4 regions of the Streptomyces sp. NPDC014734 genome follow, and region 1 is predicted to be linked to each of the others. Evidence: riboswitches for the same ligand, from Rfam matches in the RefSeq annotation. Region 1 holds a riboswitch; each other region holds the start of a gene.
What was found. Region 1 has a riboswitch for cobalamin ahead of metE (5-methyltetrahydropteroyltriglutamate--homocysteine S-methyltransferase). Riboswitches for the same ligand answer to the same signal wherever they lie in the genome.

Region 1 (5,836 bases):
CGGCCTCCAGGTCGTTCACCTCGTCGCGCAGGGCGAGGGCGACCTGCCGGGCGGTGTCGCCGAGGGGCTGGTCGTCACGGACGAAGGACCAGGCGAGCATGGTGACGGGTCCGGTGAGCATGCCCTTGACCGGGCGGGGGGTCAGGGACTGGGCGTAGGCCGTCCACCTGACCGTCATGGGCTCGGGGCGGGAGATGTCACCGGCCAGGATCGGCGGCCGGACGTAGCGGGTGCCGTAGGACTGGACCCAGCCGTGCTGTGTGGCGAGGTATCCGCTGAGCTGTTCGGCGAAGTACTGCACCATGTCGTTGCGTTCGGCCTCGCCGTGCACGAGGACGTCCAGTCCGGCCTTCTCCTGGAACGAGATGACCTCCTGGATCTCGGCCCTGATGCGTTCCTCGTAGCCGGCCGTGTCGATCCGGCCCGCGCGCAGGTCTGCGCGGGCGGTGCGCAGTTCGCCGGTCTGGGGGAAGGAGCCGATGGTGGTGGTCGGCAACAGCGGCAGGCCGAGGTGGGCCCGTTGGGCCGCGGCCCGTTCGGGGTACGGCTGGGAGCGGCGGGCGTCGGCCTCCGTGACGGCGGCGGCGCGGCCCCGTACGGCCGGGTCGTGGGTGATCGGCGAACTCGCGCGGGAGGCCAGATCGGCGCGGTTGGCGGCGAGTTCCGCGGCGATCGCGCCGGTGCCCCGGGCGAGCCCCCTGGCGAGGGTGGCGACCTCGCTGGTCTTCTGACGGGCGAAGGCGAGCCAGCGCAGGATCTGCGGTTCGATCTCCCGTTCGGCCGCCGTGTCCAGCGGCACGTGGAGCAGCGAACAGGACGCGGAGACATCGACCCGTTCGGCAAGTCCGAGCAGGGTGCCGAGGACGGACAGGGATTTCTCCAGGTCGTTCACCCAGATGTTGCGGCCGTCGACCACCCCCGCCACCAGGCGCTTGCCGGGCAGTCCGCCGACGGCGGCGAGGGCGTCCAGGTTGGCCGCGGCCGCGCCCGTGAAGTCGAGGGCGAGCCCGTCCACCGGAGCCTTGGCCAGGACGGGCAGGGCGTCGCCGAGCCGGTCGAAGTACGAGGCGACCAGCAGCTTGGGCCGGTCGGTGAGCGCACCGAGGCCGCCGTAGGCGCGCGCGGCGGCCTCCAGTTCGGCCGGGGAGCGGTCCTGGACGAGGGCGGGCTCGTCGACCTGCACCCATTGCGCGCCCGCCGCGCGCAGATCGGCGAGGACCTCGGCGTACACCGGAAGCAGGCGGTCGAGGAGGGTGATCGGCTCGAAGTCCGCGGGGACGCCCGGGGCGGGCTTGGCGAGGAGGAGATAGGTGACCGGGCCGACCAGTACCGGACGCGCGGTCAGGCCCAGGGCGAGGGCCTCCCGCAGTTCGGCGACCTGCTTGCTGGAGTCGGCGGTGAACACCGTGTCCGGGCCCAGCTCGGGCACCAGGTAGTGGTAGTTGGTGTCGAACCACTTGGTCATCTCCAGGGGCGCGACGTCCTGGGTGCCGCGTGCCATGGCGAAGTAGCCGTCCAGGGCGTCCGTCTCGACGGCGCTCCGGTGCCGGGCGGGGATCGCACCGACCATGACGGTGGTGTCGAGGACATGGTCGTAGTAGGAGAAGTCACCGGTCGGTACTTCCTGGATGCCCGCCCCGGCCAGCTGCCGCCAGTTGGAGGCGCGCAGTCCGGCGGCGGTGGACCGGAGGGCGTCGGCGGTGACGCGGCCCTTCCAGTAGCCCTCGATCGCCTTCTTCAGTTCCCGGTCCGGGCCCTGGCGGGGGTAGCCGTACACGGTGGCCCGTGCTGCCGCGGCTGCGGTCGTGGTGGTCACGGAGATCTCCTTCGCGAGATGAATCCCTGAGATCCCGGTGACGGGACGAGGACGCGAAGGGGTGACGGACCGGACGGCGACGACCTCGCGCGGCACAGCGCGGTCGTCCGACCGATATGTACGCCGACCCGCCCACGAGGTCACCGGAATGTCCGCGCACGAGTGGTTCGTGTGCGGGCAGTTGGCAGGTCTTCGGACTCGCGGGCACGCCTCGTGTCGTACGAGGCACCTACTGGCCGTCGCTTCCCAGGCCCTGTACGTCGGACCCAGTGCGTATGACGGCGGTCGTTCCCGCTCACCGCTGCGGGGCAGTCCCGGATTCCCACCGGGTTCCCTCTTGCGACGCATCCCGCCTGGCGGACGGGGCGAACCAGCTGCGAGGCCCAGCCTAGAGGGTGGTGTGATCCGACGGGGCACGTCGTCCACGATCCGGATGGTGAGCTGAGACACGGGCGACGCGGCGCACCGGGGCGGGAGCCCCGCGGGCGGTGCGACGGGGTCCGGGACGACCGGCCCACGAGGTCCGGCGGATCCGGTCGGCCGGACGTGAGGGGGGCAGCGGGGCACGGGGATCGTACGGCACCTCGTACGGTCCGGTGAGGTGGCCACCGGACCGCCCGAGGGCCCCGGCGGACTGCGTCCTGAGGGCTATGCCCCGGTCGTACCGGTCGTGATGTCCAGCCGGTGGGCCGGCGGGTGCGTGATCGGGAGATCGGGGCGCCATGCCGCGAGCACCTGGGCGGAGGGGTCGAACAAGTCCTTCGGCAGCGCGTCGGGCGCGGTCCACCGCCAGGTGCTGATGAGGTGCGGCTCGGTCACCCGCGGCTCCGCCGACTCCACCGTCACCAGGGCCGCCATCGACACCCGGTTGATCCCCGCGACGACGTCGTGGAGCATGGCGAAGACGGTCACGTCGTCCACGTCCACCTGGAGCCCCGTCTCCTCGCGGAGTTCGCGGACGGCGGCTGCGGCGACGGACTCGTGCGTCGGGTCGACCTTCCCGCCGGGAAGTTCCCAGGTTCCGCCGCGGTGCCTGCCCAGCAGCACGTGTCCTCGGGCGTCCCGCACGATGACGCCCACACCGAGCGCCGCCTGCGCCACCGGCGGACGGGCGTTGCGGGGGAGGGGATCGGCGGGGCCGGAGTGCATGGTGCTCCTTGCGGTCGGGCGCGGGATGTCACGGGCCACGGCGACACGGCATCCGCGGGCGGCGGCCCGAGGACAAGCCTACGTACCCTCGTCGCCGGCGCGGTGACCGGTCGCCCGCGGGGCATCGACGGGGGGCCGGCCGCGGGGCGGGTGTGCCGGGTCGCGCGATCCACCGGTCCGGCCGGTCAGAGGGCCAGCCGCAGCGAGGTGTCCGCGATGCCCAGTCGCACGCTCTGGCCCCATGTCAGTTCCAGTGCGTCCGCCTCCATCCCGTCGCCGAAGGCCACCACCCGGTCGGACTCGGCAGTGAGCCTCAGCCCCTGCCCCCGTTCCAGCTCGCCGGAGACCAACGAGGTGCCGGTCGCCGGTGACGGCCAGGCCTCGCGGACGAACCAGAGCAGCCGCGCGTCGGTGGGCCCCGGGAGCGGCAGGGCGCTGCCGCGCTCCTGCCACAGCGAGCGGAGCCAGCCCGTGGCGCCGGTGCCGGTGCCGACCAGCACACCCGAGGACGCCTGTGCCTCGGTGGGCGCGTCGGGCGTGTCGGGGCCGAGCCGGTACCGGGCGGTCTGGTGGCCCGCCGGGCCCAGGTAGATCTCGTTGAGGGCGAGGAGGCGCTGGGTGTCGTCGGCGACCGCCTCGACCATGGTGAGTTCGTCCGCCGCGCACCGGGGCGACCCGGCGGCCCGCAGCAGCGCCGCCGCGTCCGGCGCCCGGTGGCGGACCAGCACCCCGGGGTTGCGTCCGGGATCGGTGTCGATGCCCACGACGGGCTGCCCGGACAGGTACTTGGCGGTGTTGGCGACGAGACCGTCCTGTCCGACGACCACCACCACGTCCTCGGGGCCGAACAGGAAGCGGTCGAGGTCGGCGCGTTCCACCCGGGACTGACGCCATTGCAGCGGTACGGCCGCCGCCACGTCGGCGAGGGCCTGCCGGGCGTGCCGGTGCCGTTCCGCGACCTGGTCGATGGACCGGCCGCGACTGGAGAGGAAGAACGCCGCCTGGCCGTGCGTGCCGTGCCGGGCCAGCAACTCCTCGTACTCCGTGGTGCGGTGCACCAGCACGGCGCGCGGGGCCAGACTCATGCCCGCGGCCCCGGACCGGGCCTGCCGAGCCTGCCGAGCAGGTCGGTGAGCACGTCGGGGGAGAGGGTGAGGCTGTCGATGCGCGGCAGGTTCTCCGCCAGCCTGGTCGCCGTCAGGGCGTGCAGGGTCTCGGGGGCCACCTCGCCGTGCACCCGCAACCAGGCGGCCTGGGACTCCGCGCGCGCGGCGCCGACCTCGCGTGCTGCCTCGGCCTCCGCGCGGGCGAGCCGTACCGTGCGGGCCGCCTCCGCCTCCGCGCGCACGCGGTCGGCCGCCGCGTTCTCCTCCGCCTCGCGCCGGGAGTTGGTGCCGCGCTGCTCGACCAACTGCTCCTCGCGCCGGGCCAGCTCGATCTGGCTGGCTAGCTCGTTCTCCGCGATGGCCCGTTCCCGTTCCACCGCCACGGCACGGCGTTCGTAGGTGGCCCGGTCGGCCTCCTGCTGGATCTGCTCGCGGGCGGGGGTGCGCAGAGCGCGCTCCACCTCGGCCTCGGGGCGGATGGCGACCACCCGCACCGCGACCACGTCGATACCCGTGGCGGGCAGCCGGGGTTCGGCGGCGAGTCCGGCCGCCACCCGTTCGCGCACCGAGGCCACGCCGTCGACGAGGGCCTCGGCCAGCGACGTCCGGGCCAGGACGTCGAGTGTGTGCTGCTGGGCGGTCTCCGTGAGCAGTGTGGCGATCTGCTCCAGCGGTGCGCCGCGCCAGACCCCGGTGTCCGGGTCGACGGAGAAGTCGAGGCGGGCCGCGGCCTCGGCCGGGTCGCTGATCCGGTACGTCACGGTGGCCTGCACGGTGACGTCCTGGAAGTCCGATGTGCGCGCATGGAAGGCCATGGCCAACTCGCGGTCGTTTATCGGGACTTCGGAGAGGGCGGCGGTCAGCGACCGGTACCAGAAGCTCAGCCCCGGTCCGTCGTGGGCGAGCCTGCCGCGCTTGTGGTGACGGATGTGGGCGGTGGGTGCGGAGCGCAGGTGCCGCCAGCCGAAGCGCTGGGTGATGTCGGCCATGATGAGGGACCCCCTTCTTCTCGTCATGAAGACGATAAAGGGAGTGGTTCAATATCGTCAAGTGGACGAAAATGGGTGCGCCGACTGCGGCCGGAGGACGCCGGTGCGGGGTTGTGGGCGCTCGCGGCCGGCGGCCCGTCGTGGTGGTTCCGGTGGGCGCGGGGACGCGAACGGGCGGTCGACGGCTTCGGAGAAGTCGTCGACCGCCCGGCCGGTACGCCGCCCCCGTCCCCACGGTGCGGCGTCGACGGGCTGCCGTCATCCGCTCGGACGACAGCCCGCGTCTGTCAGGACCGCGACGCCGGGGCGCCCAGTCCGAGTGCGGGAAGGATGGCGTGGTCCACGAAGCGGACGAGGTACGCCTCGTCCACGAACTCTCCCTCCAGCAGTGGCCGGGCCCGCAGCACGCCCAGCAACTGCACCGCGACGAACTCCGCCGCCGGAGCGTCCGCGGGAATCTCGCCGCGCGCCGCGCCGCGCCGGACCATCGCCTCGATCGCCGCGATCTCCGGCACGATCAGCGACTCGCGCAGCGCGGCCATCAGCTCGGGGCTCTGCAGCGCGGCATGGCCGAGCGCGTGCATCAGCGGGGTGTCGCGTCCCGAGCCCGCGCCGATGGCCCGCGCCACCTCGCGCAGGTCCTCCGCCAGTGTGCCGGTGTCGATGCGCGGGAGCACCACCCGCCGGGTGCCGTGGAGCGCGGCGACGACGAGTTCGGGCTTGGACCCCCACTGCCGGTAGAGCGTGGACTTGCCACAGCGCGTCCGAGCGGCCAC
Region 2 (5,836 bases), 220 kb from region 1:
CGAGGGGCCGGAACCGGGCGCCGTGTGAGCGGGGCCGCCCATCGCGCCCGGTGGTCGCACCGGTGGCCGCGGTCGCCGCGCCCGGCGTCCCGGAGGGGCTCGGCGCGACGGCGGCCGTGGTGGGCGCGACCGGCCCGGGAGCGGGGCCGGTCGCCGCTCCGCCCGGCCTCATCCCGCCGTCACCCGCGCGTCGCCCCCGTCCCCTATCCTCGCGGTCCGGCTGACCCACTGGGCCAGCGTGAGCTGTGCGGTCCCGGCCGTGCGGGCGGGACGCTGGCGGCAGGCCGCCGCGCGGTCGCCCGTGTCCTGGTCCGCCCCCCGGTTCCGGCCGGTGCTCTCGGCAAGCGCTCGGCGCAGCAGGGACAGGTGCGCGGGCAGGACCGTACGGCAGTCGTCGGCGGCCCGGTGGGTGGAACGCGTGGCCGGGTGGGTTCCCCTCGTGACCGTCTCCTCGGCTGCGGGGGACGTGCGGGGGCGCGCGTCGGCCGGTCGTTCACCGATCGTGCTGTGGTTCTCGGTCGCAGTGAACATGGGACACGCCCTTCGGGTGAGGCGGCGGGACTCGTTCATGGCGAAACCTCCGTTCGCCCTCCCACCTTCGCCCCGGCACGGCCCCCGGCGCGTCGTCCCCCCGCAGCGATTCCCGGCTACCACGACCGCGGTATCCGTTCCCGCCGCCTACGACCGCGCCGGCACGTCCGTACCGCGTCGGCACCTACAGGGGCGCCTGCGACGAGCCCGACTCCGCCGCCGGGCTGACCAGTCCGCACTGGTAGGCGATGACGACGAGCTGGGCCCGGTCGCGGGCCGCCAGCTTCGTCATGGCGCGGTTGACGTGGGTCTTGGCGGTCAGCGGACTGACGAACAGCCGTTCCGCGATCTCCTCGTTCGACAGCCCGAGTGCCGCCAGCCCGACCACGTCGCGCTCGCGCGGCGTCAGGCACCCCAGCCGCTCGTGCACGCCCGCCGGGCAGGGGTCCGGCTGTGCGAGGAAACGCCCGATCAGCGACCGCGTCGCCGAGGGCGACAGCAGGGCCTCCCCGGACGCGACGGTGCGTACGGCGTCGAGGAGTTCCTCGGGCCGGGCCCCCTTTCCGAGGAAGCCGCTCGCACCGGCACGCAGGGCCTCGGCGACGTGCTCGTCGTCCTCGAAGGTCGTCAGGACGAGCACCTTCACCCCGGCGAGGTCCGCGGACTCGCTGATGTGCCGCGTGGCGTCGAGGCCGTCCATCTCCGGCATGCGGATGTCCATCAGGACCACGTCGGGGCGCTCCGCGCGCGCCAGCTCCAGCGCCTCCTGCCCGTTGGAGGCCTCCCCCACCGTCTCCATGTCGTCCGTGGAGTCGAACAGCATCCTGAAGGTGCCCCGCAGCAGGGCCTGGTCATCGGCAAGCAGTACGCGAATCGTCATGCCCGTCTCTCCTCGGTGGTTCGCCCATGGCCTGACCGGGACGCAGGGGCAGGTGGGCCGTCACGGTGAAGCCGCCCTCCGGGCGCGCTCCCGCGTACAGCCGGCCGCCGACCGTGGAGGCCCTCTCGCGCATCCCGATCAGCCCGTGCCCGGTCCCCGGACGGGTGTGGTTCCCGCCGGTGCGTCCGTCGTCCTCGACGGTGATCGTCAGCCGCTCGGGGCGGTAGTGCAGGAACAGCCGGGCGTGGTCGGCCCCGGCGTGCTTGTGCACGTTGGTCAGGGCCTCCTGCACGATGCGGTACGCGGCCAGATCGACCGCCGGGGCCAGCGGTTCCGCGGTGCCCCGCCGGGTATGGCTCACGGTCAGACCGGCGCGTTCGAACGACGCCAGGAGCGCCGGTACGCGCGCGAGGCCCGGCATGGGATCGCGTGGCGCCACCGGGTCGCCGGACTGTCGCAGCAGGCCCACGGTCACCCGTAGTTCGTCGAGCGCCGACCGGCTGGTGTCCCGGATGTCCTCCAGTGCGGCGAGGATCCGCTCCGGCCGCCGTTCCACCAGGTGGACGGCCACCCCGGCCTGAGCGTTGATCAGGGCGATGTGGTGCGCGACGATGTCGTGCAGCTCGCGTGCGATCCGCACCCGCTCGGCCGCCACCCGCTGTTGCGCCTCCTGCTCGCGCGTCCGCTCCGCGTGCTCCGCCCGTTCCTCCACGGCGGCGACGTAGGCGCGGCGCGAGCGCACCCCGTCCCCCACGGCCGCCGGCAGGGCGGTCCACGCCAGCATCGCCGCGTTGTCGGGAGCCAGCCAGGAGCGGGGATCGCAGATCACCGCCGCTCCCACCAGAACGGCGGCCGAAAGCGAAGCCGCGGTCCAGGTGGCACGCCGGTCGGTGAGCACGGCGACGGTGTAGACCGACACCAGGACCGGGCTGATCACCAGCGGACTCTCGCGGAACCCGAACACCTGGAACACCACTCCGCAGCCGACCGCGACGACCAGTACGCCGATCGGGTGACGGCGACGCCACAGCAGCGCGGCACAGCCCACTGCCGCCAGTACCACTGCGGACCAGCGCAGGGAGAAGTAGTGCTCGTGCGGCACGACCGAGGCGGCAACGATGGACAGCACGAACAGTGCCACCACGCCCAGCGCGTCCAGCACGCCGTTGCGGCCCCGGTCCCGCCGCCTCCATCCGCTGATCACCGCCATGCCACCACCGTAGGGTGGACGGCCGCGCCGGGCATCGTGTGGCGTCCCGCGGTCAGACGCCCTTGGCGGGAGGGACCCGGCCCCTGTGGGGGGAGAGTTCGGCCGTGAGCCAGCGGAAGACCTGCGGCACCTGACGCTCCCAGAGTCCCGTGGTGTGCGGCCCGCTCACTCCGGCCACCACCACGTGTGTCGGGAGCACCGCCGCGCGCCGGAGCGCGAGGCCGTCGCGGTAGCCGTCGTCGCGGGAGCCCGAGAGGTAGAGCGAGACGCGTGGCGGGGTGGTGGCGTGGCGCAGGATCCACAGCGGGTTGTTGACCCTCCGCAGATGCGGGGTCCGGGCCGTGAGGGAGGCCCGTTCGGCGGCCGGGTCGTTGTAGCCGGAGAGGCCGACCGCGGCCCGGTACCGGTCCGGGTGGGCGAGTGCCATCTTCACGGCGCAGTGCGCGCCCGCCGAGTACCCCGCCACCGCCCAGCCGCTCGCGCGGCTCTGCGCGCGGAAGGTGTCGGTCACCATCTGCCGGACGTCCACGCTGAGCCAGGACTCGGCGTCGACGACGCCCGGCACGTTGGCGCACCCGGTGTCCTTGCCCGCCAGCAGGTTGGTCCGCGGCTCCACGAGGATGAACGGGGCGATCCTCCCGCTCCGCATTCCGGCCTCCAGCTGCGACTGCACCCGCAGGCTGACGAACCACGCCTTCGCCGATCCGGGAAAACCGCCGAGGAGCTCGACCACGGGGAACTTCCGGTGCCGGAAGGACGGCCGGTCGTACTGCGGCGGGAGCCATACGTACACCTCGCCGCGCACGCCCGACACCGGGCCGCGCAACTGGGTCACGCGGACGCCCCGGCCCATCCGGGCGTCGTGCGTCGGGCCGAAGTGCTGGACGGTCCTCGGCTGGTCCGCCAGCCGCTTGTCGGTGCCGAGTCCGTCGCTCCCCAGGTCCGGGGCGGCGACGACGTGGTGTCCGGTGCCGAGCAGGTCGGCCCAGCTGTCGTAGAGGCCGTTGGCGTTGTTGACCATCACGAAGACGCTCAGCACGGCCGCCGCCTGCGCGAGGACGACCATCACCAGGCGCGCCGCACCGCGCACGACGGCGGGTCCGCCCACCCGGCCCCAGAGCAACAGCGGAAGCAGCACGGTGACCAGGGCCAGGGCGACCGTGGCCAGGAAGAAGGGTGTCCCCGTCAGGCTCATCACGCCAGGGAGGATGCCGCACACGCCGCAAAGGTTTACCCGCTTTTCCGCCTCTTTACGTCGGATGTGAGACAGCCGGGAACCCCGTGTTGACGCCGGGGCCGTCCGGATGCCCGTTCGCCGTCTCACCGGCGGTGCGATCCGGTGCGCCGGCTCGCACCGCGAAGGGCGCGGAGACGGATCCGGCCGCCGGGGTGCGATCACTCACACCGGCCGCCTTTGTGCCGCAACCTCAAGGAAACGTAATATCGGCAGGTCATCGCCGCGACGGACCACAGGAAGCCGGTGCAAATCCGGCACGGTCCCGCCACTGTGACCGGGGAGTGCACCCCTTCGGCATGCCACCGCGCGCGGCGCGGGAGGGCGGGAGGAACGTCGATCCGGGAGTCAGGACACTGCCCTGTCGCGGGCCCGTTGTGAGGGAGCGCGGACTCCCCAGGAGGCTCTACGTGTATTTCGGCATTCCCCGCCGCCCCGTCTGCCCGCCCGCCCGCCGTCGTGCGCTGCGCGCCGCCGCCGCGGCTGCCGCCCTGTCCACCGTCCTGCTCGCCGCGGGCTGCGGGGCGGGCGAGGACTCCCCCGAGGACCGGAAGGCCGCCGCGCGGGCGACGGCCCGGGGTTTCCCGGTCACCGTCGACAACTGCGGTGTGAAGACGACGTACGACAAGCCGCCCGCACGCGTCGTCACCATCCACCAGCACCCGGCGGAGCTGATGCTCGCCCTGGGGCTCAAGGACCGCATGGTCGGCACCGCGTTCCCCGACTCCGCCGTCCTGCCCGAGCTGAGGAAGGACTTCGAGGCGATCCCCGAGCTGGCACGCAAGGAGCCGTCGTTCGAGTCGATCCTGGACGCGGAGCCGGACTTCGTCTACGGCGGCTACGGCAGCGCGTTCGCCGAGAACGAGGGCCGTTCCCGCAAGGCGTTCGCCGACGCGGGCATCGACACCTACCTCAACCGCGAGTACTGCGCCAAGAACAAGCCCGTGACGATGCGGGACACCTACGAGGAGATCCGTACCGTCGGCAGCGTCTTCGGCATACCGGACCGCGCCGACAAGCTGGTGACCGAACTCCGCGGACGCGTCGACAAGGCCGCCACCGCCGTCAAGAACGCCCCCGCGGTGCCCGTCTTCGTGTACGACAGCGGCGACAAGACGGCGTTCACCGCGGGCGGCAAGGGCCTGGGCAGCGAGCTGATCCGCCTGGCCGGCGGCAGGAACGTCTTCGGGGACCTGGACGACGTCTTCGGGGACGTCTCCTGGGAGCAGGTGGTGGCCCGCAAGCCCGAGGTCATCGCCATCTACGACTACGCGGGATCCGGCACCGTCGAGCAGAAGAAGAAGTTCCTCCTCTCGCAGCCGGCGCTCGCCGACGTCCCGGCCGTGAGGAACGAACGGTTCGTGGTGCTGCCGCTGACCGACACGCTGGTCGGCATCCGGTCGGCCTACGCGGTCGACGGCCTGGCCCGCGGGCTGCACCCCGAGCGTTTCCGGTGACGCGGACATCCGTGGAGGACGGCCCGGCCGCGGCCGCGGCCGAATCGCGCACGCGTCGCGGAACCCGGTCGGGTCGGGCCGCCCTCGCCGTCACGCTGTCCGTCCTCGCGGTGCTCCTGCTGCTCTCCGTCACGGCCGGGCTGGCCATCGGCTCGGTGCACGTGCCGCCCGGTGACGTGTGGGGCATCATCACGCACGCGCTGGGCGTCGACCGCTCGGAGCCGACCTGGTCGCGCGCCCGGGAGACGATCGTCCTGACCGTGCGGGCGCCGCGGGTGCTGCTCGGCGCCGTGACCGGGGCCGGGCTGGCCGTGGTGGGTACCGCCATGCAGGCCCTGATCCGTAACCCGCTCGCCGAGCCGTACCTGCTGGGGGTGTCCTCCGGCGCGTCCCTCGGCGCGGTCTCGGTGATCGTCCTCGGGGTGGGTGCGGCGGGGCCGGCATCGCTGTCGGCCGCCGCGTTCGTCGGCGCGCTGGGCTCGCTGCTGGTGGTCTACGCGACCGCCCGCACCGGTGGACGGATC
Region 3 (5,836 bases), on a different contig from region 1:
CGAAGTTCATGTGCATCGTCTCGTCGCGGAACACCCAGTTGGTGCCCGTGGCGAGACCGTGCAGCAGGCCGCGCGAGCGGAACCAGTAGACGTACGCGAACGCGCCGTAGAAGAACAGTCCCTCGATGCACGCCGCGAAGCAGATGAGGTTGAGGAGGAAGCGACGGCGGTCGGCCCTGCTCTCCAGCCGGTCGATCTTCTCGACCGAGTCCATCCACCTGAAGCAGAACTCGGCCTTCTCGCGGATGGACGGGATGTTCTCGACCGCCGCGAACGCCGCCGCCCGGTCCTCCGGATCGGGCAGGTAGGTGTCGAGCAGCGTCAGATAGAACTGGACGTGCACGGCCTCCTCGAACAGCTGACGGCTCAGGTACAGCCGCGCCTCGGGGGAGTTGATGTGCTTGTAGAGCGTGAGCACCAGGTTGTTGGCGACGATCGAGTCACCCGTCGCGAAGAAGGCGACGAGCCGCCCGATCATGTGCTGCTCACCCGGCGACAGCTTCGCGAGGTCGGCGACGTCCGAGTGGAGATCGACCTCCTCCACCGTCCAGGTGTTCTTGATCGCGTCCCGGTAGCGCTCGTAGAAATCGGGGTAGCGCATGGGGCGCAGGGTCAGCTCGAAGCCCGGGTCGAGCAGGTTCTTCTCGGCCTTCGCGGTGTGTTCGGTGGAGCTCATTACTGGCAGGCCTCGCAGGACTCGGGGTTTTCGAGGGAACAGGCGATCGCGTCCGCGTCGGGCGCCGACGCCTGCTGGGCGGGAACGACGGCGGCGGCGGCCGTGCCGGAGGCCGCGCGGGCGATCCGGGTGGCGGGGCGGGACCGCAGGTAGTACGTCGTCTTCAGCCCCTTCTTCCAGGCGTACGCGTACATGGAGGAGAGCTTGCCGATGGTCGGCGTCTCCAGGAAGAGGTTCAGCGACTGGCTCTGGTCGAGGAACGGCGTACGGGCCGCCGCCATGTCGATCAGACCGCGCTGCGGGATCTCCCACGCGGTGCGGTACAGGGCCCGCACGTCCTCGGGGATCCAGGCGAAGCCCTGCACCGAGCCGCTCGCCTCGCGCAGCGCCTCACGGGTGCGCGCGTCCCACACGCCGAGCTTCTTCAACTCCTCCACCAGATAGGCGTTGACCTGGAGGAACTCGCCGCTGAGCGTCTCGCGCTTGAAGAGGTTGGAGACCTGCGGCTCGATGCACTCGTACACACCCGCGATCGAGGCGATCGTCGCCGTCGGCGCGATGGCCAGCAGCAGCGAGTTGCGCATCCCGGTCCTCGCGACGCGGGCGCGCAGCGCGTCCCAGCGCTCCGGCCAGTTCAGCTCGGCGTCGTAGTGGTCCGGGTGCAGCACCCCGCGCGCGGCACGCGTCTGCTCCCAGGCGGGCAGCGGACCCGACCGCTCGGCGAGATCGCAGGACGCCTCGTACGCGGCCAGCATGATCCGCTCGGCGATCCGTGTGGACAGCGCGCGGGCCGCGGGGGAGTCGAACGGCAGCCGCAGCTGGAAGAAGACGTCCTGGAGGCCCATCGCACCCAGGCCCACCGGGCGCCACTTGGCGTTGGAACGCCCGGCCTGCTCGGTCGGGTAGAAGTTGATGTCGACGACCCGGTCCAGGAAGGTCACGGCGGTGCGGACGGTGGCGTCCAGCCGCTCCCAGTCGATGTCGCCGTCGGCCACGAACGCGCCGAGGTTGACCGATCCCAGGTTGCAGACGGCCGTCTCGCCGTCGTCGGTGACTTCGAGGATCTCGGTGCACAGGTTCGACGAGTGGACGACGCGGCCCGGCTCGGCGGTCTGGTTGGCGGTCCGGTTGGCGGCGTCCTTGAACGTCATCCAGCCCTGGCCGGTCTGCGCGAGGGTGCGCATCATCCGGCCGTACAGCTCACGGGCCGGCATCGTCTTGCGGGCCAGGCCCTTCGCCTCGGCGGCCCGGTACGCGGCGTCGAACGCGTCGCCCCACAGGTCGACGAGCTCGGGCACGTCGGAGGGGGAGAACAGCGACCAGTCGCCGTCCGCGTCGACCCGGCGCATGAACTCGTCGGGGATCCAGTGCGCCAGGTTGAGGTTGTGCGTGCGCCGCTGGTCCTCGCCCGTGTTGTCGCGCAGCTCCAGGAACTCCTCGATGTCCGCGTGCCAGGTCTCCAGGTAGACCGCGGCGGCACCCTTGCGGCGACCGCCCTGGTTGACGGCGGCGACGGACGCGTCGAGCGTCTTCAGGAACGGCACGATGCCGTTGGAGTGTCCGTTGGTGCCGCGGATCAGCGAGCCGCGGGCCCGGATGCGGGAGTACGGCAGGCCGATGCCGCCCGCGTGCTTCGAGAGCCGCGCCACCTGGTGGTAGCGGTCGTAGATCGAGTCGAGCTCGTCGAGCGGGGAGTCCAGCAGGTAGCAGGAGGACATCTGCGGGTGCCGGGTGCCGGAGTTGAACAGGGTCGGCGAGGACGGCAGGTAGTCGAGCCGGCTCATCAGCCGGTACAGCGCCGCGACGTCGTCCACGGCCTGCGGCGAGTCGTCCTCGGCGAGCCCGGACGCCACCCGCAGCATGAAGTGCTGCGGGGTCTCGATGACCTGGCGGGTGTGCGGGTGGCGCAGCAGGTAGCGACTGTGCAGGGTCCGCAGGCCGAAGTAGCCGAACCTGTCGTCGGCGCCGTCGACGAGGGCGCGTTCGACGAGGGCGTCCAGGGTCGCCGTGTGGGCCGCGACGAACGCGGCGGTGCGGTCGGCGATCAGGCCCTCGCGGTGACCGACGGCGACGGAGGCGGAGAAGGAGACAGCGCCCTGGCCCGCCGCCTCGTCCGCGATGGTGCGGGTGAGCAGCCGGGCGGCGAGCCGGGAGTAGGCGGGGTCCTCGGAGATGAGTCCCGCGGCGGCCTCGGTGGCCAGCGACCGCAGCTCGGCCTCGTCCGCCCGGGCGCTGCGGCCCCGCAGCGCGGCGGCGGCCACCCGTCCGGGGTCGGCGTCGGGAAGGTCGACGGTGAGGTCGGTCAGGGTCCGCAGCAGCGCGGTGCCCGGTCCGTCCTGTGCGGTTCCCTCGGACTCGGCCGCTACGGACGCGGCGACTGAGGCCGGATCGGCTGGCGCGATGGTCACGTGGTGCTCTCCCTCGCTCGGCTCGGGGCCAGGGCGGGGGAACGGGGCAGCCGGGCAGCACGGAGCCCTGGGCGGGCGGCACTGCGTACGGCGTCCACCGGCCCATCCGCGAGGCCCGGACGTCTGGCACCCGGATCGGTCGAGCCGGGTGCGCTGTCGGCAGGTCGTCGGACTTCGTCGGGGGTGCGCAAAAGCGCACTGAACACACCGTTGCGGGACAGTTCCGGATTCGCACCGGATTCCCCTGCGACGACAGCGAGGATGAGCATACATGTGGGGGCCGCCCGATGAGGCAGCCCCCAGATGTTGTGTCGGCCTCCGTGTGCCGGGCCCGCAGGAGGCGCCCTGCGGGCCTCGTGCCGGGCGGCGGACGGCCCGCCACCCGCCCCCTTTCGAAGGGGCGGGGACGGGCCGTCCGGGGGCCGGGAAGGGGCGGTCAGCGACCGTCCGGAACTCCCGCGGTGACCGGCGCCGGCTCCGCCCGGACACCCGGGTCGCCCGCGTCGGCCGTGTAGTCGGCCGGTGACGTCTCGTCCGTTCCGGCGGGCGCCTTCACCGTGTTCAGGACGAACGTCAGCACCACCGTCACGATCACGTTCAGCACGAACGCGGTGAGGCCGATGTAACCGATCTCACCGATGCCGGGGATCTTCTCGGAGGAGCCGCCGAAGTGCTTCTGGGTGGGCGACGCCACTCCGTACGCGGCCAGCGTGCCGTACACCATGCCGACCGCCCAGCCCGCGAGCAGTGCCCAGCGGTGGAACCAGCGGGTGAACAGGCCGCCGACGAGGGCGGGCATCGTCTGGAGGATCCAGATCCCGCCGAGCAGCTGGAAGTTGATCGCGACCGTCTTGTCCATGGTGAGGACGAAGGCCAGCGCCCCGACCTTCACCAGCAACGACACAAGCTTGGAGACCTTGGTCTCCTGCTCGGGAGTCGCGTCCGGCTTCAGGAAGTCCTTGTAGATGTTGCGGGTGAAGAGGTTCGCCGCCGCGATCGACATGATCGCCGCGGGCACCAGCGCGCCGATCCCGATGGCGGCGAACGCCACCCCCGCGAACCAGTCGGGGAACATGTTCTCGAAAAGCTGCGGAATGGCCAGCTGCCCGTTGTCCACCTCGATCCCGGCGGCGATCGCCATGAAACCGAGCAGCGCCAGCAGCCCGAGCATCAGCGAGTACAGCGGCAGGATCGTGGTGTTGCGCCGGATCACGTCGCGGCTGCGGCTGGAGAGCGTCGCCGTGATCGAGTGCGGGTACATGAAGAGCGCCAGCGCCGAGCCCAGCGCCAGGGTGGCGTAGCCCCACTGGCTGCCCGCGCCGGGGGCCAGGGCACCGGTCGGCTTCCCTCCCGGCGGCCCGGCGAACTTCTCCTGCGCGGCGGCGAAGATGTCGTGGAAGCCGCCCAGCTTGATCGGGATGTAGATGATCGCCACGGCGATGACCAGGTAGATCAGCCCGTCCTTGACGAACGCGATCAGCGCGGGCGCCCGCAGGCCGGACGAGTAGGTGTACGCGGCGAGCACCGCGAAGGCGATCAGCAGCGGCAGGTCCTTGACGAACCAGTGGGTGTTCTCGCCGCCGCCGACGCCCATCACGTCCAGCACCGCCTGGATGCCGACGAGTTGCAGCGCGATGTACGGCATGGTGGCGAGGATGCCGGTGACGGCGACCGCCAGCGACAGGCCCTTCGAACCGAACCGGCCGCGCACGAAGTCCGAGGTGGTCACGTACCCGTGCCGGTGCGAGACCGACCACAGCCGGGGCAGGAAGGTGAAGATCAGCGGGTACACCAGGATCGTGTACGGCACGGCGAAGAAGCCGGACGCGCCGGCCGCGTAGATCGCCGCGGGGACGGCGACGAAGGTGTACGCCGTGTACAGGTCGCCGCCGAGCAGGAACCAGGTGACCCAGGTGCCGAACGACCGTCCGCCCAGGCCCCATTCGTCGAGACTCGCCTCGTTCTCGGCCTTGCGCCAGCGCGCCGCCAGGAAGCCCATGACCGTGACGGCCAGGAAGAAGAAGACGAAGACGCCGAGCGCGACGCCGTTCACGCCGTCCTTCACGCCGACGCACCCCCCTTGCGGGCGCGCTGGTCACGCCGCCACAGCGTGTGCGCGGTCGCGGTGAGCGCGGTGGAGATCAGTACCCAGAGCATCTGGTACCAGTAGAAGAACGGAACGCCGATGAAGGTGGGGTCCACCTTCGCGTACGAACTCACCCAGAGCATCGCGACGAACGGTGCGACGAGGCACAGGGCGATGACGACCCGTACCGGTGTGATGGTGGGCGGCTTTCCTTCCGGCCCTGCTGACATGCGGCGACTCCGTCCCCTCGCTGATCACCTGCTGTGACGCGCAGGAAATCTAGGGGAGGTTTCCGGTCACCGTCACCCCCGGCCGCGTTGCGGTCCGGAAACGGCCACGCGGGCGGGTACACATATGCGAAATCCGGTCAGGCGTACGGGAGTTCGTTCGTCCCGGACACACGGAACGCCCCCGTGGGGAACAGCGTTCCACGGGGGCGGACGGGGTGCTGGTGCGACGGGGAAGGGGTGGCCGGAATCGATCGGCCGGATGCCCTGCCGGGCCCGGTGGGGCATCCGGCCGATCGATTCCGCGCGGGTGGCGGGGCCGGTGCCCCGTCCGGGCCGGAGATCAGTCGGTCGGCCGCTTCAGGCGCGCCACGAACTTGTACCGGTCGCCGCGGTAGACCGAGCGCACCCATTCCACGGGCTCGCCCCGTCCGTCCAG
Region 4 (5,836 bases), on a different contig from region 1:
ACGGTCTCCACGGCCGGATCGTTCTCCCAGGCGGTCAGCGCCTCGTCGATACGCCGGACCATGGCGTGCGTCAGCGCGTTGAGCGCCGCCGGCCGGTTGAGCGTGAGGTGGGCCGCGCGCCCCTCGGTACGGAGCAGCACGTGTTCCTCGGCGGCGGTCACCGGAACGCCTCCGTCAGTCCACGGGCCACGATGACGCGCATGATCTCGTTGGTTCCTTCCAGGATCTGGTGGACGCGAAGGTCACGGACGATCTTCTCGATGCCGTACTCGGTCACGTAGCCGTATCCGCCGTGGAGCTGGAGGGCCCGGTCGGCGACGGCGTAGCCGGTGTCGGTGGCGAAGCGTTTGGCCATCGCGCACAGTTGCGGGGACCCCGGATCGGCGCGGTCCAGGGCCTCGGCCGCCTGGTGGACGAGGGCGCGGGCGGCGGCGAGTTCCGTCGCCATGTCGGCGAGGCGGAACTGCAGGGCCTGCGCGTCGAGGAGCCGGGCGCCGAACGCCTCCCTGCCGGCGAGGTACGCGAGGCTCTTGCTGAGGGCACTGCGGGCACCGCCCAGGGAACAGGCGGCGATTCCGAGCCGGCCGCCGTTCAGGCCGCTCATGGCGATCCGGAAGCCGTCGCCCGTCCGGCCGAGCCTCCGGTCCGCGGGCAACCGGACGCCGTCCAGGATCACCTGGCGGGTGGGCTGGGCGTTCCAGCCCATCTTCTTCTCGTTCGGCCCGAAGGACAGGCCGGGGTCGTCCCGGTCCACGACGAACGCCGAGATGCCGCCGGGCCCCTCTCCGCCGGTGCGTGCCATGACGATGTACAGCTGGGAGGCGCCCGCCCCGGAGATGAACTGCTTCACTCCGGTCAGTACGTAGTCGTCGCCGTCCCGCACCGCGCGGGTGCCGAGCGCGCCGGCGTCCGATCCCGCGCCCGGTTCGGTGAGGCAGTAGCTTCCCAGGTCGTCCATGGCGCACAGGCGTGGCAGCCATCGTGCCCGCTGGCTCTCGTCGCCGTAGGTGTCGATCATCCAGGCGACCATGTTGTGGATGGAGAGGTAGCCGGCGATGGAGGGGCAGCCGGAGGCGAGGGCCTCGAAGACGAGGACTCCGTCGGCGCGTGCGAGGCCGCTGCCTCCCGCTTCCTCGCGCACGTAGACACCGCCGAGTCCGAGCCCGGCGGCCTTGCGCAGCACGTCGAGCGGGAAGTGCTTGTCCTGATCCCACTGGAGGGCGTGCGGGGCCAGGTGGTCCTGCGCGAAGTCGAGGGTCGTCTCCACCAGGGCCTGTTGGTCTTCGGTGAGGGTGGTGGTCATGGCGCTCATCCCATGGTCGGGAGGGTGAAGCTCGCGCCTTCCCTGACGCCCGAGGGCCAGCGCGAGGTGACGGTCTTGGTACGGGTGTAGAAGCGGATGGCGTCCGGGCCGTGCTGGTTCAGGTCGCCGAATCCGGACTGCTTCCAGCCGCCGAAGGTGTGGTAGGCGACGGGGACGGGGATCGGGACGTTGACGCCGACCATGCCGGTGTTCACCCGGCGGGTGAAATCGCGGGCGGTGTCACCGTCCCTCGTGAAGATCGCGACACCGTTTCCGTAGGGGTGCTCGCTGGGCAGGCGCAGCGCCTCCTCGTAGTCGGCGGCACGCACCACGCACAGGACGGGACCGAAGATCTCCTCCCGGTAGATCCGCATCCGCGAGGTGACACGGTCGAAGAGGGACGCTCCCGCGAAGAAGCCCTCCTCGTGGCCGGGCAGGGAGAAGTCCCGTCCGTCGACGACGAGTTCGGCGCCCTCGGTGACACCGATGTCCACGTACCGGCGGACCCTGTCGACGGCGTCCCGGCTGACCAGGGGGCCGAAGTCGGCCTCCGGGTCGTCGCAGCGGCCGATCCGGAGCGCGGCGATGCGTTCCCCGAGCGCGGCGACGAGCCGGTCGGCCGTCTCCTGCCCGACGGGCACGGCCACGGAGATCGCCATGCAGCGCTCTCCGGCCGATCCGTATCCGGCGCCGATGAGTGCGTCGACGGCCTGGTCCAGGTCGGCGTCCGGCATCACGATCATGTGGTTCTTGGCACCGCCGAAACACTGCGCCCGCTTGCCGTGCGCGGCGGCGGTGGCGTAGATGTGCGCGGCGACGGGAGTGGAGCCGACGAAACCGAGCGCGCCCACCCTGGGGTCCTCCAGGAGGGTGTCGACAGCTTCCTTGCCGCCGTTGACGACGTTCAGGACGCCGGGCGGCAGGCCTGCCTCCAGGAACAGTTCGGCAAGCCGCAGCGGTACGGACGGGTCCCGTTCCGACGGTTTGAGGATGAAGGCGTTCCCGCACGCGAGAGCGGGTGCCGCCTTCCACAGCGGAATCATCGCGGGGAAGTTGAACGGTGTGATTCCGGCGACCACACCGATCGGGGAGCGCAAGGAGTGCACATCGATGCCGGTGCCCGCGTTGTCCGTGAACTCGCCCTTGAGGAGATGGGGAATTCCGGCGGCGAACTCGACGACGTCCAGACCGCGTTGGATGTCGCCGTGCGCGTCGGCGACGGTCTTGCCGTGTTCCGACGACAGCAGGCGGGCCAAGGAATCGCGTTCCGCCTCCACCAGCCGGAGGAAACGCAACAGGACGCGGGCACGCCGCTGCGGGTTCCATTGCCCCCAGTCCTGCTGCGCGGCGGTCGCGTCGGCGATCGCCGTCTCGGTGTCGGCGCGGCCGGCGAGCGGCACGCGGGCCCGGACGGTGCCGGTGTTGGGGTCGTACACGTCGCCGAAGAGGCCGGACGTGCCGGTGGTGTGTTTGCCACCGATGAAATGGGTGAGTTCACGGACCATGGTTGCCTGCTCTCGTCAGGTGAGATCCGGGGATGGCACGGCGGGCCGCAGCCGGGCACACGGAGGTGTGTCCTGCCGGGACAGCCGTGGGACAGCGAGCTACGGGGCCGGGGCCCCGGAGGTCTACGAGCGCGCGACGGGTCGCCTGCGCTCCGCCGGATCACCAGGGTCGTGGTCGGGGGTACGGACCGGTGCCATGCGTGTCTGCTCCATCCTCGTGGAAAACACGGAACATTCCGCGGCCGGTATCCTGACTCCCGGATCTCCGCGTACCGCCCGCCTTCCCGGCAGACCTCGCCAGTGGCGTGTGGATGGCAGCACACTCCCCGGTCACAGTGGCGGGACCGTGCCGGATTCACACCGGCTTCCCTGCACCGCGGACCTAGTCCCCCGAAGATATAGTTGGACGTCCTAGTAAGTCCACCCCGCCACTCGAAGTGCCGTGGAGAACAAGGTGCGTCCACGCCCGCGACGGAGGCCCGCCTGCCGGTCGGCCCTCGGTCGCGCCCCGGGGACACGGCTGCCGGGGACGGGCGTCAGTCCTCCCCGCCGGGTCCCTTGGGGAGCGAGGGCGCGAAACGCACCGGGGCCCGGAAGCGGGCGCGGCGGGCGGCGCGGCGGAAGGTGGTGAGTACGGCCGGGCCGGCCAGCGTGATGCAGACGAAGTTGGTGACCGCGCGCCCGGTGTCCCAGCCGAGCGAGGTGGCGAGGTCGAAGGCAAGGTACCGGTGCCACTGCTCCGTGAACGGCAGGCCCGGAAGGTAGGCGATGGAGCTGTTCGGGTCGAGGGAGAACGGCCAGAAGGAGAGATTCAGCAGGAACCCGAAGAGGTAGCCCGAGACCGATCCGTAGGCGGCGAGCATCAGGACCTCCCGGCGGCCGGTGGCGCGGGGCAGGAATCCGGCGAGCATGCCCACGAAGGCGCAGCCGAACATCTGGTACGGCATCCACGGTCCGACGCCGCCCGTGATCAGCGCGGAGGTGAAGAGCGAGGTGCAGCCGAGGGTGAAGCCGAAGCCCGGCCCGTAGACGCGCCCGGCCAGGACCAGGACGAAGAAGACCGTTTCGATGCCGGCCGTTCCGGCGCCCAGGGGGCGCAGTGCCGCGTTGACGGCGGACAGCACGCCGAGCATGGCCAGGGCCTTGGAGTTGATGCCGCCCTCGGCCATCTCGGAGAGCACCACGCAGAGCACGAGGACCAGGAGGACGCCGAAGATGAGCGTGGGGGTGTAGTTCGAGCCGAACGTTCCGGGCGCGACGACGAAGGGCCAGAAGAACGCCACCACTCCGACGAGGGCGGCCAGGGCGATGACCAGCGAGGCCCGTGGGCCGATCCGGATGGCCGTCGCGCCACCGGCGCTCATGACCGGTCCTCGCCGTCGCCGGACGCGGTGTCGTGCGCGTCGAGTGCCGAGGTCGCCTGGTCGACGGTGAGGAAGGGCAGCGGTGCCAGGATCTTGGCGGTCTGCGGTGCGAACACCGGTGAGGCGACGATGACTTCGCGGGTGGGGCCGTCCGCGACGATGTCGCCCTCGGCCATGACGACGACCCGGTCGGCCGTCCGTGCCACGAACTCGACGTCGTGCGTGGAGATGACGACGGTGCGGCCTTCCGCGGCGAGGGCGAAGACGATCTCCGTGAGCTCCGCCTTGGCCCGGTAGTCGAGCCCGCGTGTCGGTTCGTCGAGGAGCAGGACCCGAGGCGTCGCGGTGAGCTGGATCGCGAGGACGAGGGCCAGCTTCTGCCCTTCGGACAGGTCACGGGGGTGGGTCGCGTCGTCGATGCCCGGGGCGAGGCGGTCGAGGATCTCGCGCGCCCCGGGACTCTCGCTCCCGTCGGCCGACTCGCTGTCGGCCTGCCGCAGTTCCTGCTCGACGCTCTCCAGGTAGAGCAGGTCGCACGGGGTCTGCGGAACGAGCCCGACGAGCCGCCGCGCCGCCGCCGCGGGCAGGGTGCGCGGATCGCGCGGCGCTCCCTCGCCGGTGACGCGCACGCGCCCGGCCCCGCGCGGGCCGGATCCCTGCAACGCCCACAGCAGGGAGGACTTTCCCGAACCGTTGCGCCCCATGAGCGCCGTGATCTCGCCACCGCGCAGGCCGAGGTCGGCCTCGCGGACGGCGGGGACGCCGTGATAGCTGACGGTGATGCCGTGCGCGTCCAGAAGCACCGTCCCCGCCGCCGGAACGGGACGTACCGGTGCGGGCGTGACACCGGCCAGCGCGCGACGGAGCGGGGCGGCGGCACGGCGGGCGTCGCGGACGGACAGCGGCAACGGGTGCCAGTCCGCGGCGCGCGCGAGTTCGACGATCGGCGGGGCGATGGAGGACGACCTGAGGATCTCGGCGGGGGGCCCGTGCACGACGCGCCCGCCGCCCGGGAGGTGGACCACGCGGTCGGCGTACTGGACGACGCGTTCGAGGCGGTGCTCGGCCATCAGGACGGTGACGCCGAGGTCGTGGACGAGGCGGGTCACGGCGGCGAGGACCTCGTCCGCGGCGGTCGGGTCCAGGGCGGAGGTGGGCTCGTCGAGAACGAGGACACGGGGGTGCGCGGTGAGGACGGAGCCGATGGCCACGCGCTGTTGCTGGCCGCCGGAGAGTTCGTGCAGGGCGCGGTGGCGGAGGTCGGCCAGACCCAGCAGATCGAGGGTCTCTTCGACGCGCTTGCGCATGACCGTCGGAGCGATGGCCAACTGCTCCATCGTGTAGGCGAGTTCTTCCTCGACGGTGTCGGTGACGAAGCCGTCGAGCGGGTCCTGCCCGACCACACCGACCACGTCCGCGAGCTCCCGGGGCGGATGGGTGGCGGTGTCCCTGCCGTCGACGGTGACGCGGCCGTGGAGTGTGCCGCCGGTGAAATGGGGCACGAGCCCGTTGACGGCGCCCAGGAGCGTGGACTTGCCGACGCCGGTGTGACCGACGACGAGGCAGAGCTCGCCCTCCTCGACGGTGAGGTCGACCTCGCGCAGCGCGGGTTCGGCCGCGTCGTCGTAGTGGACGGTGACCTGGTCGAAAGTGATCACGTGGCC

Region 2: linked by a shared signal. The riboswitch ahead of ACF1CT_RS17810 (ABC transporter substrate-binding protein) and the one ahead of metE (5-methyltetrahydropteroyltriglutamate--homocysteine S-methyltransferase) in region 1 are both predicted to bind cobalamin.
Region 3: linked by a shared signal. The riboswitch ahead of ACF1CT_RS02475 (ribonucleoside-diphosphate reductase subunit alpha) and the one ahead of metE (5-methyltetrahydropteroyltriglutamate--homocysteine S-methyltransferase) in region 1 are both predicted to bind cobalamin.
Region 4: linked by a shared signal. The riboswitch ahead of ACF1CT_RS33075 (CoA-acylating methylmalonate-semialdehyde dehydrogenase) and the one ahead of metE (5-methyltetrahydropteroyltriglutamate--homocysteine S-methyltransferase) in region 1 are both predicted to bind cobalamin.

What each region holds. Positions count from the first base shown of each region.
Region 1 covers NZ_JBIBYN010000010.1:258,922-264,757, reverse strand. Annotated here, with positions in the region: gene metE (5-methyltetrahydropteroyltriglutamate--homocysteine S-methyltransferase) at 1-1,816, opposite strand, end outside; cobalamin riboswitch at 1,982-2,206, opposite strand; gene ACF1CT_RS18805 (NUDIX hydrolase) at 2,465-2,965, opposite strand; gene ACF1CT_RS18800 (hypothetical protein) at 3,151-4,050, opposite strand; gene ACF1CT_RS18795 (SPFH domain-containing protein) at 4,047-5,060, opposite strand; gene ACF1CT_RS18790 (TetR/AcrR family transcriptional regulator) at 5,348-5,836, opposite strand, start outside.
Region 2 covers NZ_JBIBYN010000010.1:34,833-40,668, forward strand. Annotated here, with positions in the region: gene ACF1CT_RS17785 (MarR family winged helix-turn-helix transcriptional regulator) at 1-28, shown strand, start outside; gene ACF1CT_RS17790 (hypothetical protein) at 169-531, opposite strand; gene ACF1CT_RS17795 (response regulator) at 716-1,411, opposite strand; gene ACF1CT_RS17800 (sensor histidine kinase) at 1,383-2,621, opposite strand; gene ACF1CT_RS17805 (alpha/beta hydrolase) at 2,674-3,816, opposite strand; cobalamin riboswitch at 4,049-4,235, shown strand; gene ACF1CT_RS17810 (ABC transporter substrate-binding protein) at 4,266-5,312, shown strand; gene ACF1CT_RS17815 (FecCD family ABC transporter permease) at 5,324-5,836, shown strand, end outside.
Region 3 covers NZ_JBIBYN010000001.1:566,281-572,116, reverse strand. Annotated here, with positions in the region: gene ACF1CT_RS02480 (ribonucleotide-diphosphate reductase subunit beta) at 1-676, opposite strand, end outside; gene ACF1CT_RS02475 (ribonucleoside-diphosphate reductase subunit alpha) at 676-3,084, opposite strand; cobalamin riboswitch at 3,225-3,353, opposite strand; gene mctP (monocarboxylate uptake permease MctP) at 3,521-5,149, opposite strand; gene ACF1CT_RS02465 (DUF3311 domain-containing protein) at 5,146-5,400, opposite strand; gene ACF1CT_RS02460 (GntR family transcriptional regulator) at 5,741-5,836, opposite strand, start outside.
Region 4 covers NZ_JBIBYN010000030.1:31,066-36,901, forward strand. Annotated here, with positions in the region: gene ACF1CT_RS33065 (enoyl-CoA hydratase/isomerase family protein) at 1-161, opposite strand, end outside; gene ACF1CT_RS33070 (acyl-CoA dehydrogenase family protein) at 158-1,312, opposite strand; gene ACF1CT_RS33075 (CoA-acylating methylmalonate-semialdehyde dehydrogenase) at 1,309-2,808, opposite strand; cobalamin riboswitch at 3,031-3,209, opposite strand; gene ACF1CT_RS33080 (ECF transporter S component) at 3,345-4,172, opposite strand; gene ACF1CT_RS33085 (ABC transporter ATP-binding protein) at 4,169-5,830, opposite strand; gene ACF1CT_RS33090 (energy-coupling factor transporter transmembrane component T) at 5,827-5,836, opposite strand, start outside.